DNA from 3 places in the Nocardioides secundeburneus genome. Region 1 is predicted to be linked to each of the others. Evidence: predicted binding sites of a transcription regulator. Region 1 holds the regulator's gene; each other region holds the start of a gene.
The links. The regulator LexA, encoded in region 1, represses DNA repair genes until DNA is damaged. The targets are predictions, from matches to a motif close to TCGAACANNTGTTCGA.

Region 1 (4,181 bases):
ACAGGTGCGGTGTCTGCGCCTCGCTGATCTCCTCCGGCAGGCAGCCGTCGACGACGAGCACGTAGACGCGCCGGCGCTCGCGGGCGGCCGCGGCCGGACCGGCGGCCGCGGCGAGTGCCGCCGTCGAGATCGCGACGCCGCCACCGGCCTTGAGCAGCGTGCGGCGCCCAGTGGTCAGCTCGGCCCGTCCGACGTCGAACGGCGTACGCTCGCCGGCGGCGTGCCGCTGTCCGCACCCGCACATCAGGACGCACCGCCGTCGACCGGACGGGCGTCGCCCGAGCTCCGGCCGGGCCTGTGCCGGTGCAGGGGCACGAAGGTCTCCTCGACCCGGTTCGACGCCGCGACCGTCAGGAACGAGCGGCTGTAGGTGATGGAGGTCTGCCGGTCGGCCCGGTCGCCGATGACGAACCAGTCCATCTGGGCGCGCTTGGCGTCGAGGTCGAGCACCGAGAAGCCGTGGTCGTCGAAGTTGAGGTACTTGATGTGGCGGTTGTTGGCCAGGATCGTCGCCTCGACGGCGGTGCTGGTCGTGTGGGCGGGCGTGCCGGTGATGTCCTTGAGGTTGTTCGAGGTCACCGACGTGCACACGAACTCGACGGCGCCCGCGCCGCTGAGCGGGTAGGTGCCGACGTCGTAGGGCACCTCGGCCGCCCAGCCGGAGTGGATGTCGCCGGTGACGAACAAAGCGTTCTGCACGTGGTGGTCCCTGATGTGAGCGAGGATCCGCTGCCGGTCGGCGGTGTAGCCGTCCCACTGGTCGACGTTGTAGGGCAGGCCGTCGTCGGGCAGCAGGCCGGTGACGTCGTTGATCGGGCCGATCAGGTCGGCGGGCAGCTGCGCGAACGTGACCGGCGAGATCATCACCGGGTTGCCGATCACCTTCCAGAACGCCTGCGGGCGGGTCAACGACTCCTTCAGCCAGCGCAGCTGGGCCGCACTGGTGATGGTGCGGCGGGGGTCGCTGACCCCGGCGTCGGCGGACGGGACGGGGGAGGGGAGCGCGGTCTCGACCGGTGCCGAGCGGTAGCTGCGCAGGTCGAGCATGCTGATCTCGGCCAGCCGTCCGAAGGTCAGGCGCCGGTAGAGGCGCGTGCCGTCTCCGAGACGGGCGCTGCCGCTCATGCGCACCGGCATCCACTCGTCGTAGGCGCGGTGGGCGCGGGCGCGACGGCGGTGGTAGTCGCCCTCGTCGGCCTGGTGGTTCTCAGCTCCGCCCTGCCACTGGTCGTTGGTGACCTCGTGGTCGTCCCACGTGACGATCCACGGGTACTTGGCGTGCAGGGCCTGCAGGTCGGGGTCGGTCTTGTACTGCGCGTGCCGTCGCCGGTAGTCGGAGAGGGAGACCATCTCGTGCCGCGGGTCGTGCGTGCGGATGTCGCGGTCGGTGCTGCCGTAGCCGTACTCGCCGGGGCCGTACTCGTAGAGGTAGTCGCCGAGGTGCAGGACGGCGTGCAGGTCGTCGCGCCGGGCGAGCCCGCGGTAGGCGGCGAACCAGCCGGCCTGCCAGTTGGTGCACGAGACCACCCCGAACCGCAGGTTGCGCGGGCGGGCGCCGGCGGCCGGTGCGGTGCGGAACCGGCCCGTCCGGCTGTGGGTGCCCCGGAAGCCGAAGCGGTAGTAGTACCACCGGGCCGGCTTCAGGCCGGCGACGTCGACCTTCACCGTGTGGTCGCGGGCGGCGCTGGTGACGACGGCGCCGCGGCGCTGGATGCGGCGGAAGTCCCGGCGCGTCGAGACCTCCCAGGTCACCGTCACCTGCGGGCCCCGGCCCGACCCCGGCCGGGCCGCCGCGGTCGGGGTCACGCGCGTCCAGATCACCACCTGGCGCGGCATCGGGTCGCCCGAGGCGACGCCGTGCGCGAAGTAGCGGCGTCCGGCCCGTCGGCGCGGGGACTCGGAGTCGTCGGCGGCGGCGCCGAGCGTGCCGGCCCCGCCGGCGAAAGTGGTCAGGGCGGCGCCGGCGGAGCCGGTCGCGATCACGGTGCGACGGCGCACCGGGAGCTCGGAGGTCACGCCGGGTCCAACGACGATCCCCGGCCGGGGGTACGGCCCCGACGCTCTGGTCGCCGGACGTTCACCTCCTCGTCGCGGACGGCGCCGACACGCCGTTCGAACACATGTTTGATCTCGGCCCTCTTTGGTGGGACAGTGCGGTCATGCCTCGCAGCCGCACGTCCGACGACTCCGCGAACCGCTCGGCGACCAAGGTGCACGAGCTTCCCGACGCTCCCGCCGACGCCACCGGGCTCACCCCGCGCCAGCAGCGCGTGCTGTCCACCATCAAGGACAGCATCGAGCAGCGCGGCTACCCGCCGAGCATGCGCGAGATCGGCGAGGCCGTCGGCCTCACCAGCACCTCGAGCGTCGCCCACCAGCTGCGGGTGCTCGAGCAGAAGGGCTTCCTCAAGCGCGACCCCAACCGGCCGCGGGCGCTCGAGGTCTTCCTGCCCGAGGTCATGGCCGCCCGGCGCTCGATCGGCTCGGCCGACGAGACCAGCTACGACGAGACCGGCATCGGCGACGTCGCCGTCCCCCCGGTCAACGTCCCGCTCCTGGGCCGGATCGCCGCCGGCGGACCCATCCTGGCCGAGGAGAACCTCGAGTCGGTGTTCCCGCTGCCGCAGCAGCTGGTCGGCGACGGCGCCCTGTTCCTCCTCGAGGTCTCCGGCGAGTCGATGATCGATGCCGCCATCTGCGACGGCGACTACGTCGTCGTCCGGCAGGAGCAGACGGCCGACAATGGCACCATCGTGGCCGCGATGATCGACGGCGAGGCCACGGTCAAGACCCTGCAGCGCAAGGACGGCAAGGTCTGGCTCCTGCCGCACAACCCGGCCTTCGAGCCCATCGACGGCACCCACGCCACCATCGTCGGCGTCGTCACGGCGGTGCTGCGCAAGCTCTAGGGCTCGATCAGCGCGGCGTCGAGCCCGGCGCGGTCCGGCGGCGACCCTGCTTCTCGAACAGGGCCATCGCCGGTGCGGCGAGCGAGGGCGCCAGGCTCGAGCCACGCATCAACCCGCCCCGCCAGGCCGGCACGGTGCGCAGCACGCGACGCGAGCCGAGCAGGCCGACGACGGCGTCCGCGATGTCCTCGGTGCCCAGCAGGCGTCCGCCCGACTGCACGAGGTGCCGTCCGCGGCCGTCGGCCATCGCCTCGACCATCGCGGTCGCGACGCCGTCGGGCAGCACCGCGTGCACGCCCACCCCCGACGGCGCCTCCAGCGCCGTCGACGAGGTGATCGAGACGACCGCGGCCTTGGTCGCGGCGTAGACTGACAGCCCGGGCACCGGGCCGAGGCCCGACAGCGACGCCACGTTGACCACCTGGCCGCCGCGCCCGGTCGCCTCGAACGCATCGAGCGCGGTCCGCATGCCCCACAGCACGCCGAGCACGTTGATCTCCACCAGCCCGCGCACCTGGTCGTCGGAGAGGTCGACCAGGTCGCCGTCGAAGCCGACGCCGGCGTTGTTCACCCACACGCCCAGCGGCGCGAGACCGGACGCCGCCGCGGCGACCTCGCGGTGCGCCGCCGGGTCGCGCACGTCCTGGACGACGCCGGTCGCGCCGATCTCCGAGGCCGTGGCCGCCACCGCGGCCGCGTCGACGTCGGTGACCACCACCCGGTGTCCGGTGGCCACGAGGCGCTCGGCGACGGCACGTCCGATGCCGCGCGCGGCGCCGGTGACGACGGCGCTGGTGGGCACGGACACGGTGGCGCTGCGGGACCCCATGCGGGCATGCTGCCGCACCGGGCCCGGCCGCGGGCGTAACCGTCGTCACAGTGCGGCGTTAGCCAGGCATGCGCCGTCCCGTTGCCGCGATCGCGACCAGCCTCCTGCTGCCGCTGCTGGTCGCCGTGCCCACCTCGCCCGCACCGGCGGCCCCCGCCGCCATCTCCGGCACCCCCGCCGCCGACCGGGCCGAGCCGGGCACCGCCGCGAAGCCGAAGCCACGCCGGCCGCGCTACGAGGCCCGCATCCGGTGGACGAAGCACGGCATCCCGCACATCACCGCGACGAACGTCGCCTCACTCGGCTTCGGCAGCGGCTACGCCGCGACCGAGGCCTCGGCCTGCACGTTGTTCGACACGATCGTCACCGGTCGCGGGCTCCGATCGCGGTGGTTCGGCCCGGGTGGCCGCTACGACGACCACGTGTCGATGAACGGCACCAAC
Region 2 (4,181 bases), on a different contig from region 1:
ACCGGGTGGTTGATCGCGAACGCGACGACGGCGAGCACGGCGACGTCCTCGGCGACGCTGGCGACGATGTTGCTGGCCGGCTCGGGCGAGGAGTTGATGGCCAGTCGACCGCCGGCCTTCACGACGTGCGAGGCGAGGGCCGTCGTCCCGCCGACGGAGGCGTTGAGGGCCTGGGTGAGCGAGTCGGCGTCGCCGGCGACGAGCAGCCCGACGACGGCGCCGGCCGTGGGGCGGATGACCGTCGAGATCGCGTCCCAGGCCGAGTCGACGTAGGGGATCTTGTCGGCCACGAACTCGAACGAGTACATGAAGGCCGCCGCGGCCAGGACCTCCCAGCGCCCGAGCACCTCGGGCACGTCGGCACCTCCGAGGCGCTCGCCGAGGCCGAGCACCAGCACGACGAGGTAGGCGTTGACGCCGCTGGCCCACCCGCTCGAGAACGACAGCGCGAGCGCCTCCACGATCCGGTCCCGTCCTCGTCTACTCGACGTCGACGACGGTGGCGCCGGTGAGGCGGGCCAGCTCGTCGAAGGTCGTGGAGAACACGGCCGCCGGGTGCCCGGCGGCCGCCCAGACGACCGGGTGCTGCTCGAGCCACGGGTCGAGGTAGGTCGGCACCGGCGCGGGGTGGCCGATGGGGGAGACGCCGCCGATCACCTGACCGGTGTGCTCGCGCACGAACTCGGGCTTCGCCCGTCGTAGCCGCGCGACCCCGATGCGGGCCGCGACCTTGTCGGTGTCGACGCGGTGGGCGCCCGAGGTGAGCACCAGCACCGGTGCGTCGTCGGCGTCGAAGAGCAGGCTGTTGGCGATCGCGCCGGGCTCGCAGCCCAGCGCCTGGGCGGCGAGGACGGCGGTGTGCACGGCGTCGGGCAGAATGACGATCTCGCCGGTCCCGCCCAGCCGGGCGTGGTCGGCACGGAAGCGGGTCACCGACGGGTGCTCGTCGGAGGTCTGTGACATGCGCCGACCTTAAAGGGAGACCGGAGGTGGGTGCCGTGGAGGTACCGGCGACGATGAAGCGCGTGGTGCGCCTGGTCTGGGCCCTCGTGCTGCTCGCCGGCGTGATGACCGTGCTCGCCGTCGTGCTCGACGACCAGATCCTCGACGCCGCCGGCACGCCGGCCAACAACCCCGACGACACCCGCGTGCCGCCGTCGTACTCGCCGGTGGTCGTCGTCCTCTACGTCACCCTCGCGGCGTTGGTGCTGGTGCTGCTGGCGTTCGTGCGCAACGCACACAACTGGGCGCGCCACTGCCTCGCCGTCACGTTCGTGCTGCTCGCCCTGGCGATGGTGGCCCTGCTGGTGGCCGGCCCCCCGGTCACGTTCGTGCCCTTCGTCTGCGTGTGGCTGGCGCTCGACGCCGCGCTGCTGCACCAGCTCTACCGTCCCGAGTCGGGGGCGTTCCTCGCCCCTCGGGAGCGCGTGGCCGGCTGACGGCCCGACCTGCGACGCCCGCGCCCGGGTTGCGGGCGGGCTTCGTCCTTCCCTTGTGTCGGAGGGTCCGGTTAGAGTTCTCTTGTTCGAACACGTGTTCGATCCTTCCGGTGGGGCCGACCTCGACCCCCGGCCCCCCGGTCGACCTGCCCCGGGTGAGGAGTCCGTCCATGCGTCACTACGACGATCCGGTCGAGGTCCGCCGCGGCCCTCGCGACCACCCCGGCCGCACCGGGGTCGACGACCCCGAGCAGTTCCTGTGGCGTGGCCGGTTGTGGAAGGTGCGCGCCGTCCTCGCCCACGTGGTCGAGGCCGGCGCGCGGGAGCGGTGGCGGGTGCAGGCCGGTCGCGGGGGCCTGGAGTCCGACGGCGTGTTCGACCTCTCCTTCGACGGCGCCGACGGGTCCTGGCAGCTCGTCGGCGGCCGCGACTGACCCGACCCGCTGCGCGACGCACCCCGCGACCCACCCTGCTGCCCGAGGAGACGACCCGGATGACCATGCTGCCCGCCACCACCCACTCCTACCTGGCCCGCTCGGCCGACTCCCTCGCCGAGGCGCTGGCCGCCACCGACGCGCCCACGCGCTACGCCTGCGCCCACGTCGCCGCGTTGCGGGCCGCCGCCGCCCTGCTCGCCGCGCGAGCCCGGCCCGAGCCCACCCGGCGGCGTCCGCAGAAGAACGCGTGGGTGCTGCTGTCCGAGGTGGCGCCCGAGCTCGGCGAGTGGGCCTCGTTCTTCGCCGCCGGCGCGGCCAAGCGGGCCGCCGCCGAGGCCGGTTCCACCCGTGCGGTCACCGAGCGCGACGCCGACGACCTGCTCCGAGACTCCGACCGGTTCCTGGCCGTCGTCGAGTCGGCGCTCGGCGTCGTCGCCCACGCCCCGGTCGCCGACCCGGGGGTGCGTCGCGTCTCCTGACCCGACGCGAGGGTTTCCCTGCTATCGGTCGCCGCCCGCATCCGCCAGGGTCAGGCCATGACTCTCGGGACCCTCGCCCTGCGGCGCGCCCACGCGGGCGCCCTCCTCGCCCTCGTGCTCCTCGCGGCACTGCTCGCCCTGGCCGTCACGCCGTCGGCCCAGGCGGCGACGGTGTCGGTCGCCAGCGCGCGGGCCACCCAGGACGGGTCCACCGGCACGGTGCGCGGCTACGTGGTCGGCCAGCCGACGTCGTCCACCACCGTCGTGCGCAGCGGCTACCCGAACGACTACGCCATCGCGATCGCCGACGCGGCCGGCGTCACCGACACCTCGCAGATGCTCTACGTGCAGGTCCCCAGCGCCTTCCGCTCGACCTGGGGCCTGCGTTCCAACCCCGGCCTGCTCGGCACCCGGGTCGACGTCACCGGCACGTTGGCGGCCTACTTCTCCCGCCCCGGCCTGACGGCCGCCACGAGCTTCGCCGCGGCCGGCAGCACCCCGCCGACGACCCCGCCGACGACCCCGCCGACCACGCCACCGGGCGGTGCGTCCGGCGGCACGACGGCCTACGACGACACCTACTGGAAGGACGCGATCGGCACGTCCGGAGCGCAGCTCGAGAGCGCGCTGCACACCATCATCTCCACCGGCGTCACGAAGATCTCCTACGACGCGGTCTGGGACGCGCTGAAGGTGACCGACCGCGACCCCGCCGACGCCGACAACGTGATCCTGCTCTACCAGGGCACCTCGGTGCCGGCGTCCGACAACGGCGGGGGTGTCGACCAGTGGAACCGTGAGCACGTCTGGGCCAAGTCGCACGGGGACTTCGGCACCGCCACGGGCCCCGGCACGGACATCCACCACCTGCGACCCACCGACGTCACCGTCAACTCCGCCCGCGGCAACCTCGACTTCGACGAGGGCGGCACCGAGAACGCCGAGGCGCCGGGCAACTACCGCGACGGCGACTCCTGGGAGCCCCGCGACGCCGACAAGGGCGACGTCGCCCGGATGATCTTCTACATGTCGGTGCGCTACGAGGGCGGCGACGGCTGGCCCGACCTCGAGGTCAACGACCGGGTCAGCAACGGCTCCGCGCCGCTGCACGGCAAGCTCGCCACCCTGCTCGAGTGGAACGCCGAAGACCCGCCGAGTGCCGCCGAGCTGCGCCGCAACGACGTCATCCAGCAGCAGTTCCAGGGCAACCGCAACCCGTTCATCGACCACCCCGAGTGGGCCGACTCCATCTGGTGATCGCGCGACCGGTCGAGCGTGTAGCCTGAGGGTCGTCGAACACACGTTCGATCTTCGTCAGGGGTCGAGCCATGCCGGAGGCTCGCTTGTCCGACCAGCCCAGGCCCACCCCCGCCGGTGCGGCACCGCAGTCCCGAGACACCCGCGCGGGCCCACTAGGGTCGGAGCCATGTCCGCGAGCGAACGCCGAGCAGCACCCCGCACCGCGGTCGTGTGGGACGTCCTCGACCCCGTGCTGGCCGAGCCCGGCCGGCCGCTCGACGTCGTCGACATCGGCGGTGGCACCGGCGGCTCGGCCGTGCGCGTCGCCGGCCTCGGCCACCGCGTCACCGTCGTCGACCCCAGCCCCGACGCCCTCGCCGCCCTGGCCCGCCGGGCGCGCGAGCACGGGGTCGAGGTCGAGGGTCACCAGGGCGACCTGTCCGACCTGCGCGCCCTCGTCGGCCCCGACGGTGCCGACGTCGTGCTCTGCCACGGCGTGCTCGAGGTGGTGGCCGACCCCGCCGCCGCCCTCACCGGGATCCGCGACGTCCTGCGCCCGGGCGGTCACCTCTCGCTCCTCGTCACGC
Region 3 (4,181 bases), on a different contig from region 1:
GGGTGCGCCTCGAGCTCGCCCAGGAGGCCCGCTGGGCGGCCGACGTCTACGCCGAGCACGTCACCGTCGTCTCCGAGGACGACGAGTCGTTCGTCGCCGACCTCAACCTCCTCCCACCCGTCGGCGAGCGCGTCGGGCTCCTGATGCTCGCCGGAGGACCGACCACCCGCGTCGTCCAGCCGGGCTCGGTGCTGCCCGACGCCGTCGCCCTCGTCGAGGAGCTGATCGCGCACCACGACCGCCCGCTCGACTGACGGCGAGTGCGGATCGGCGTGCGCGCCTGCGGCGCGTGGGGTGGCGCCGCTGCCGTGAGGTCCTCTTCCGTGCCGCGCGCGGGGAGTGTCGTGGGCCGGCCCGGTCGGGGCTCGGGTTTGCCAGCGGGCGGTGCGTCGCCCGGGCCTGGGCTTGTTCATCGGCTCCGGCGACGAGGGCGCCACGGCTCTTGAGTGCTGGCGATCGATGCCCCGGGCGTGCCGGTAGCCCGCGGTCGGGGTGGACGGCGGGCTGGTGGGGCGGCCAGGGATGTCGGCGGGCTCGGGTGCCGGGTGGTGGACGTCGGTCGACGGTCTTCTCGACGCCGGTGGGGCTGGTCCAGGCGTAGAGGCCGGGTTCGACCATCCGGTACGACCACCGGCCGTGGGTCTTGGCGCGGTGGTGGCGTCGGCAGAGCAGGGCGAGGTTCCAGGTCGCGGTGATGCCGCCGGACTCCCACGGGACGATGTGGTCGAGGTCGGTACGCCGCCTGCTGCAGTCGGGGAAGACGCAGCACCGGTCGCGGAGCGTGACCCTCTCGCGGATCGCATCGGAGGGTCGGTAGGCGGGTGTCTCGAGGGGTTCGGCGAGGTCGATGACGGGCTTCACGGTGACCTTCGTGCCGGCGGTCTCGCACCAGGAGCGGACCTGCTCGACGAGGAGCGGGGTCTGGGTGTAGTCGAGCAGACCGGGCAGGTCGGGCTGGGTGGCGTCGAGGTGGGCGTAGATCGTGACCCCACGCCCGGTGCCGCTGGTCTCGAGGTCCAACGACAACTGGGTACGGGCCATCACGCCCAGCGCCTGCGACCGACGGACGTCGAGCGTCTCGGTCGACCCGAGGTCGGCGAGGCTCTGCGCGCCGTCGCGCAGGGCGTGTTCGAGGTCGATCGCGTCCGCGGTGTCGAGGGTGGCGATGACGTCGACGGTGCCGTCGGTGGTCGCACCGGCCAGGTACACGGTGACGCGTCGGTCCTCGAGCGCCGCGAGGCGTCGGGCCTCAGCCTCGGCGGGGTCGTGCTCGGCGCGGGCGGCGTCGACGGTCCGGTCGAGCTGGGCGAACGAGCACCGATCCGCCACCGGTGCGATGAACCGGTCGACGTGCCAGGCCGCCGCTTCGGACAGGCTCATGGTCGCGTCGGCGATCTTGAACGCCCGCCACAGCGCGACCTCGTGCTTGACCACCCGCAGGTACAGGCGCGGGAGCCGGTGACGCAGCTCGAGCGCCCGACCGAGGTAGGTCAGCCCGGCGTCGGTCGACATCCCGAGTGACAGGGCGAGGTCGAGCGCGGCGTACTGCGGCACCGCGGGCGCACCCGGGCCGGCCAGGTGCAACGGACGCTCGACCGACTGCAGCAACACGACGACCTCGTCCGAGGTGGCCTCGTTCCGTTCGGCCCACGCCAGCACGGACTTCAGCGTCTCGACCTGTGCGTCAGCCTCAGCGAGGCGACGCCCACGCACGGCAAGCAACAGCGGATCGCTGCTGGTGCGGGTCGAGGTGGCCATAGGCCATGATACCACAAATTCGAACGCATGCTCGATACAATCTCGATCGCCATCCAACCCATCCCCCAGGAACTGGCCGCGCATTTGGCGGGCGGTGCGCCGGAGCTTGCGGAGGCGCCACCGCACGCGCCGGACCAGCACGCCGCGAGAGGCTCGGGGTCAAGGACCAATCCCCGCATCCCCGAGACAGCGAGACGAACGAATTGGTCCTTGAGGCCGAGACGCGGCGTGCTACCGCGCGCGGCCAACCCGACCACGCACAGCAGGCACGTGACAAGAGCGAACGACCTCACCAACCAGAACGCGCCGACCAACCCCTAGACTCGCCAACGATTCTCGTGGCGCAGGAACCCGGTGCGAGTCCGGGGCGGTTCCGCCACTGTGTGCCGGTCGTCAGCCAGACCGGTCAGCCAGACACTGGCCACGGGACTCTCCGCCGACACCTTCGTCACCCAGGGGCGCGAACCCCGAGGAGAACCACCTGATGCGTATCGCTCTGCTGTCGACGTCCGACACCGACCTGCTCTCTGCCCGCGCGGCCAACGCGCTGGGCGCCGACTACGTGTGGGCCAACCCGGCGCGACCCGGGCACCAGTCCATGGCCGACACGCTGGCTGGCTGCGACCTGGTCGTGGGTCGCATCCTCGGCTCGCCCGACGACCTGTGCTCGGGGTTCCGGCGCATCCGCGACACCGGCATGCCGGTCGTGGTGCTCGGCGGCGAGCAGCAGCCGAGCGCGGAGCTGATGGAGATGTCGTCGGTGCCGATGGGCGTGGCCGTCGAGGCGCACGGCTACCTGGCCGAGGGCGGGCCCGAGAACCTGCGCCAGCTGCACGCGTTCCTCTCCGACACCGTGCTGCTGACCGGCGAGGGGTTCGAGGCACCGGCCGCCGTGCCGCAGTGGGGCATGACCGAGAAGGCCGACGACGGCTTGCCGCGGGTCGGCGTCCTGTACTACCGCGCGCACGAGATGTCCGGCAACGCCGCGTTCGCGCACGCGCTGGCCGACGCCGTCGACGCGACGGGCGAGGCGGTCGGCGTGCCGGTGTTCGCGGGGTCGTTGCGCTCGGCGCCCGACGAGCTGTACGCGGCGCTCGGCTCGCTCGACGCGCTCGTCGTCACGGTGCTCGCCGCCGGCGGCAGCACCCCAGCCGGCGCCAGCGCGGGTGGCGACGACGAGGCGTGGGACGTCGAGCGCATGGCCGCCCTCGACATCCCCGTGCTGCAGGGGCTCTGCCTCACCTCGAGCCGCGCGGAGTGGGAGGAGAGCGACGACGGCGTCACGCCGATGGACTCCGCCACCCAGATCGCCATCCCCGAGTTCGACGGGCGCATCATCACGGCGCCGTTCTCGTTCAAGGAGATCGACGAGGACGGCCTGCCGCGCTACGTCGCCGACGCCGAGCGGTGCGACCGCGTGGCCCGCATCGCCGTCAACCACGCCCGTCTGCGGCACACGCCGGTCGCCGAGCGCAAGGTCGCGCTGATGCTGTCGGCCTACCCGACCAAGCACAGCCGCGTCGGCAACGCCGTCGGCCTCGACACGCCCGTCTCGACCATCCGACTGCTGCGCCGCATGCGCGACGCCGGCTACGACCTCGGCCCCGAGGGCGCCATCCCCGGCCTCGAGATGGACGACGACACCCAGGCCGGCGACGCTCTCATCCACGCGCTCATCGACGCCGGTGGCCAGGACGAGGAGTGGCTGACCAGCGCCCAGCTCACCGACGCCCACGTGCGCATCACCAAAGCCGACTACGAGGCCTGGACGGCGGACCTGCCGGCCGACCTGAAGAGCGACGTCGAGGAGGCGTGGGGACCGGCCCCGGGCAACCTGTTCGTCAACGACGCCGGCGAGATCGTGCTCGCCACCATCCAGGCCGGCAACATCGTGCTGCTCATCCAGCCGCCGCGCGGCTTCGGTGAGAACCCCATCGCGATCTACCACGACCCCGACCTCGCGGTCACCCACCACTACCTGGCCGCCTACCGCTGGGTGCGCCACGGTTTCGGCGCACACGCTGTCGTGCACCTCGGCAAGCACGGCTCGATGGAGTGGCTGCCGGGCAAGAACGCCGCGTTGTCGGCGTCGTGCGCCACCGACCAGACTATCGCCGACCTGCCGCTGGTCTACCCGTTCCTGGTCAACGATCCCGGTGAGGGCGCGCAGGCCAAGCGCCGCGCGCACGCCGTCATCGTCGACCACCTCATCCCCCCGATGGCGCGGGCCGAGTCGTACGGCGACATCGCCCGCCTCGAGCAGCTGCTCGACGAGTACGCCAACATCGCCGCGATGGACCCCGCCAAGCTGCCGGCCATCCGCGGCGAGATCTGGACGCTGATGCGCTCGGCCGAGATGCACCGCGACCTCGGCCTCGACGAGCAGCCCGACGACGACGACTTCGACGACTTCATCATGCACG

Region 2: a site for LexA is predicted at 1,526-1,541, ahead of ABFT23_RS14410 (DUF6504 family protein). Genes of this name have one in related genera too.
Region 3: a site for LexA is predicted at 1,778-1,793, ahead of ABFT23_RS17630 (HNH endonuclease signature motif containing protein). Genes of this name have one in related genera too.

What each region holds. Positions count from the first base shown of each region.
Region 1 covers NZ_JBDUUE010000009.1:34,202-38,382, forward strand. The annotation lists gene ABFT23_RS21675 (alkaline phosphatase family protein) at 1-244, opposite strand, end outside; gene ABFT23_RS21680 (alkaline phosphatase D family protein) at 244-2,016, opposite strand; gene lexA (transcriptional repressor LexA) at 2,160-2,909, shown strand; gene ABFT23_RS21690 (SDR family oxidoreductase) at 2,917-3,738, opposite strand; gene ABFT23_RS21695 (penicillin acylase family protein) at 3,807-4,181, shown strand, end outside.
Region 2 covers NZ_JBDUUE010000005.1:140,335-144,515, reverse strand. The annotation lists gene ABFT23_RS14425 (DUF4126 domain-containing protein) at 1-461, opposite strand, end outside; gene ABFT23_RS14420 (YbaK/EbsC family protein) at 481-963, opposite strand; gene ABFT23_RS14415 (hypothetical protein) at 999-1,439, shown strand; gene ABFT23_RS14410 (DUF6504 family protein) at 1,610-1,873, shown strand; gene ABFT23_RS14405 (SAV_6107 family HEPN domain-containing protein) at 1,933-2,355, shown strand; gene ABFT23_RS14400 (endonuclease) at 2,413-3,612, shown strand; gene ABFT23_RS14395 (methyltransferase) at 3,782-4,181, shown strand, end outside.
Region 3 covers NZ_JBDUUE010000006.1:273,457-277,637, reverse strand. The annotation lists gene ABFT23_RS17630 (HNH endonuclease signature motif containing protein) at 103-1,758, opposite strand; cobalamin riboswitch at 2,081-2,198, shown strand; gene cobN (cobaltochelatase subunit CobN) at 2,243-4,181, shown strand, end outside.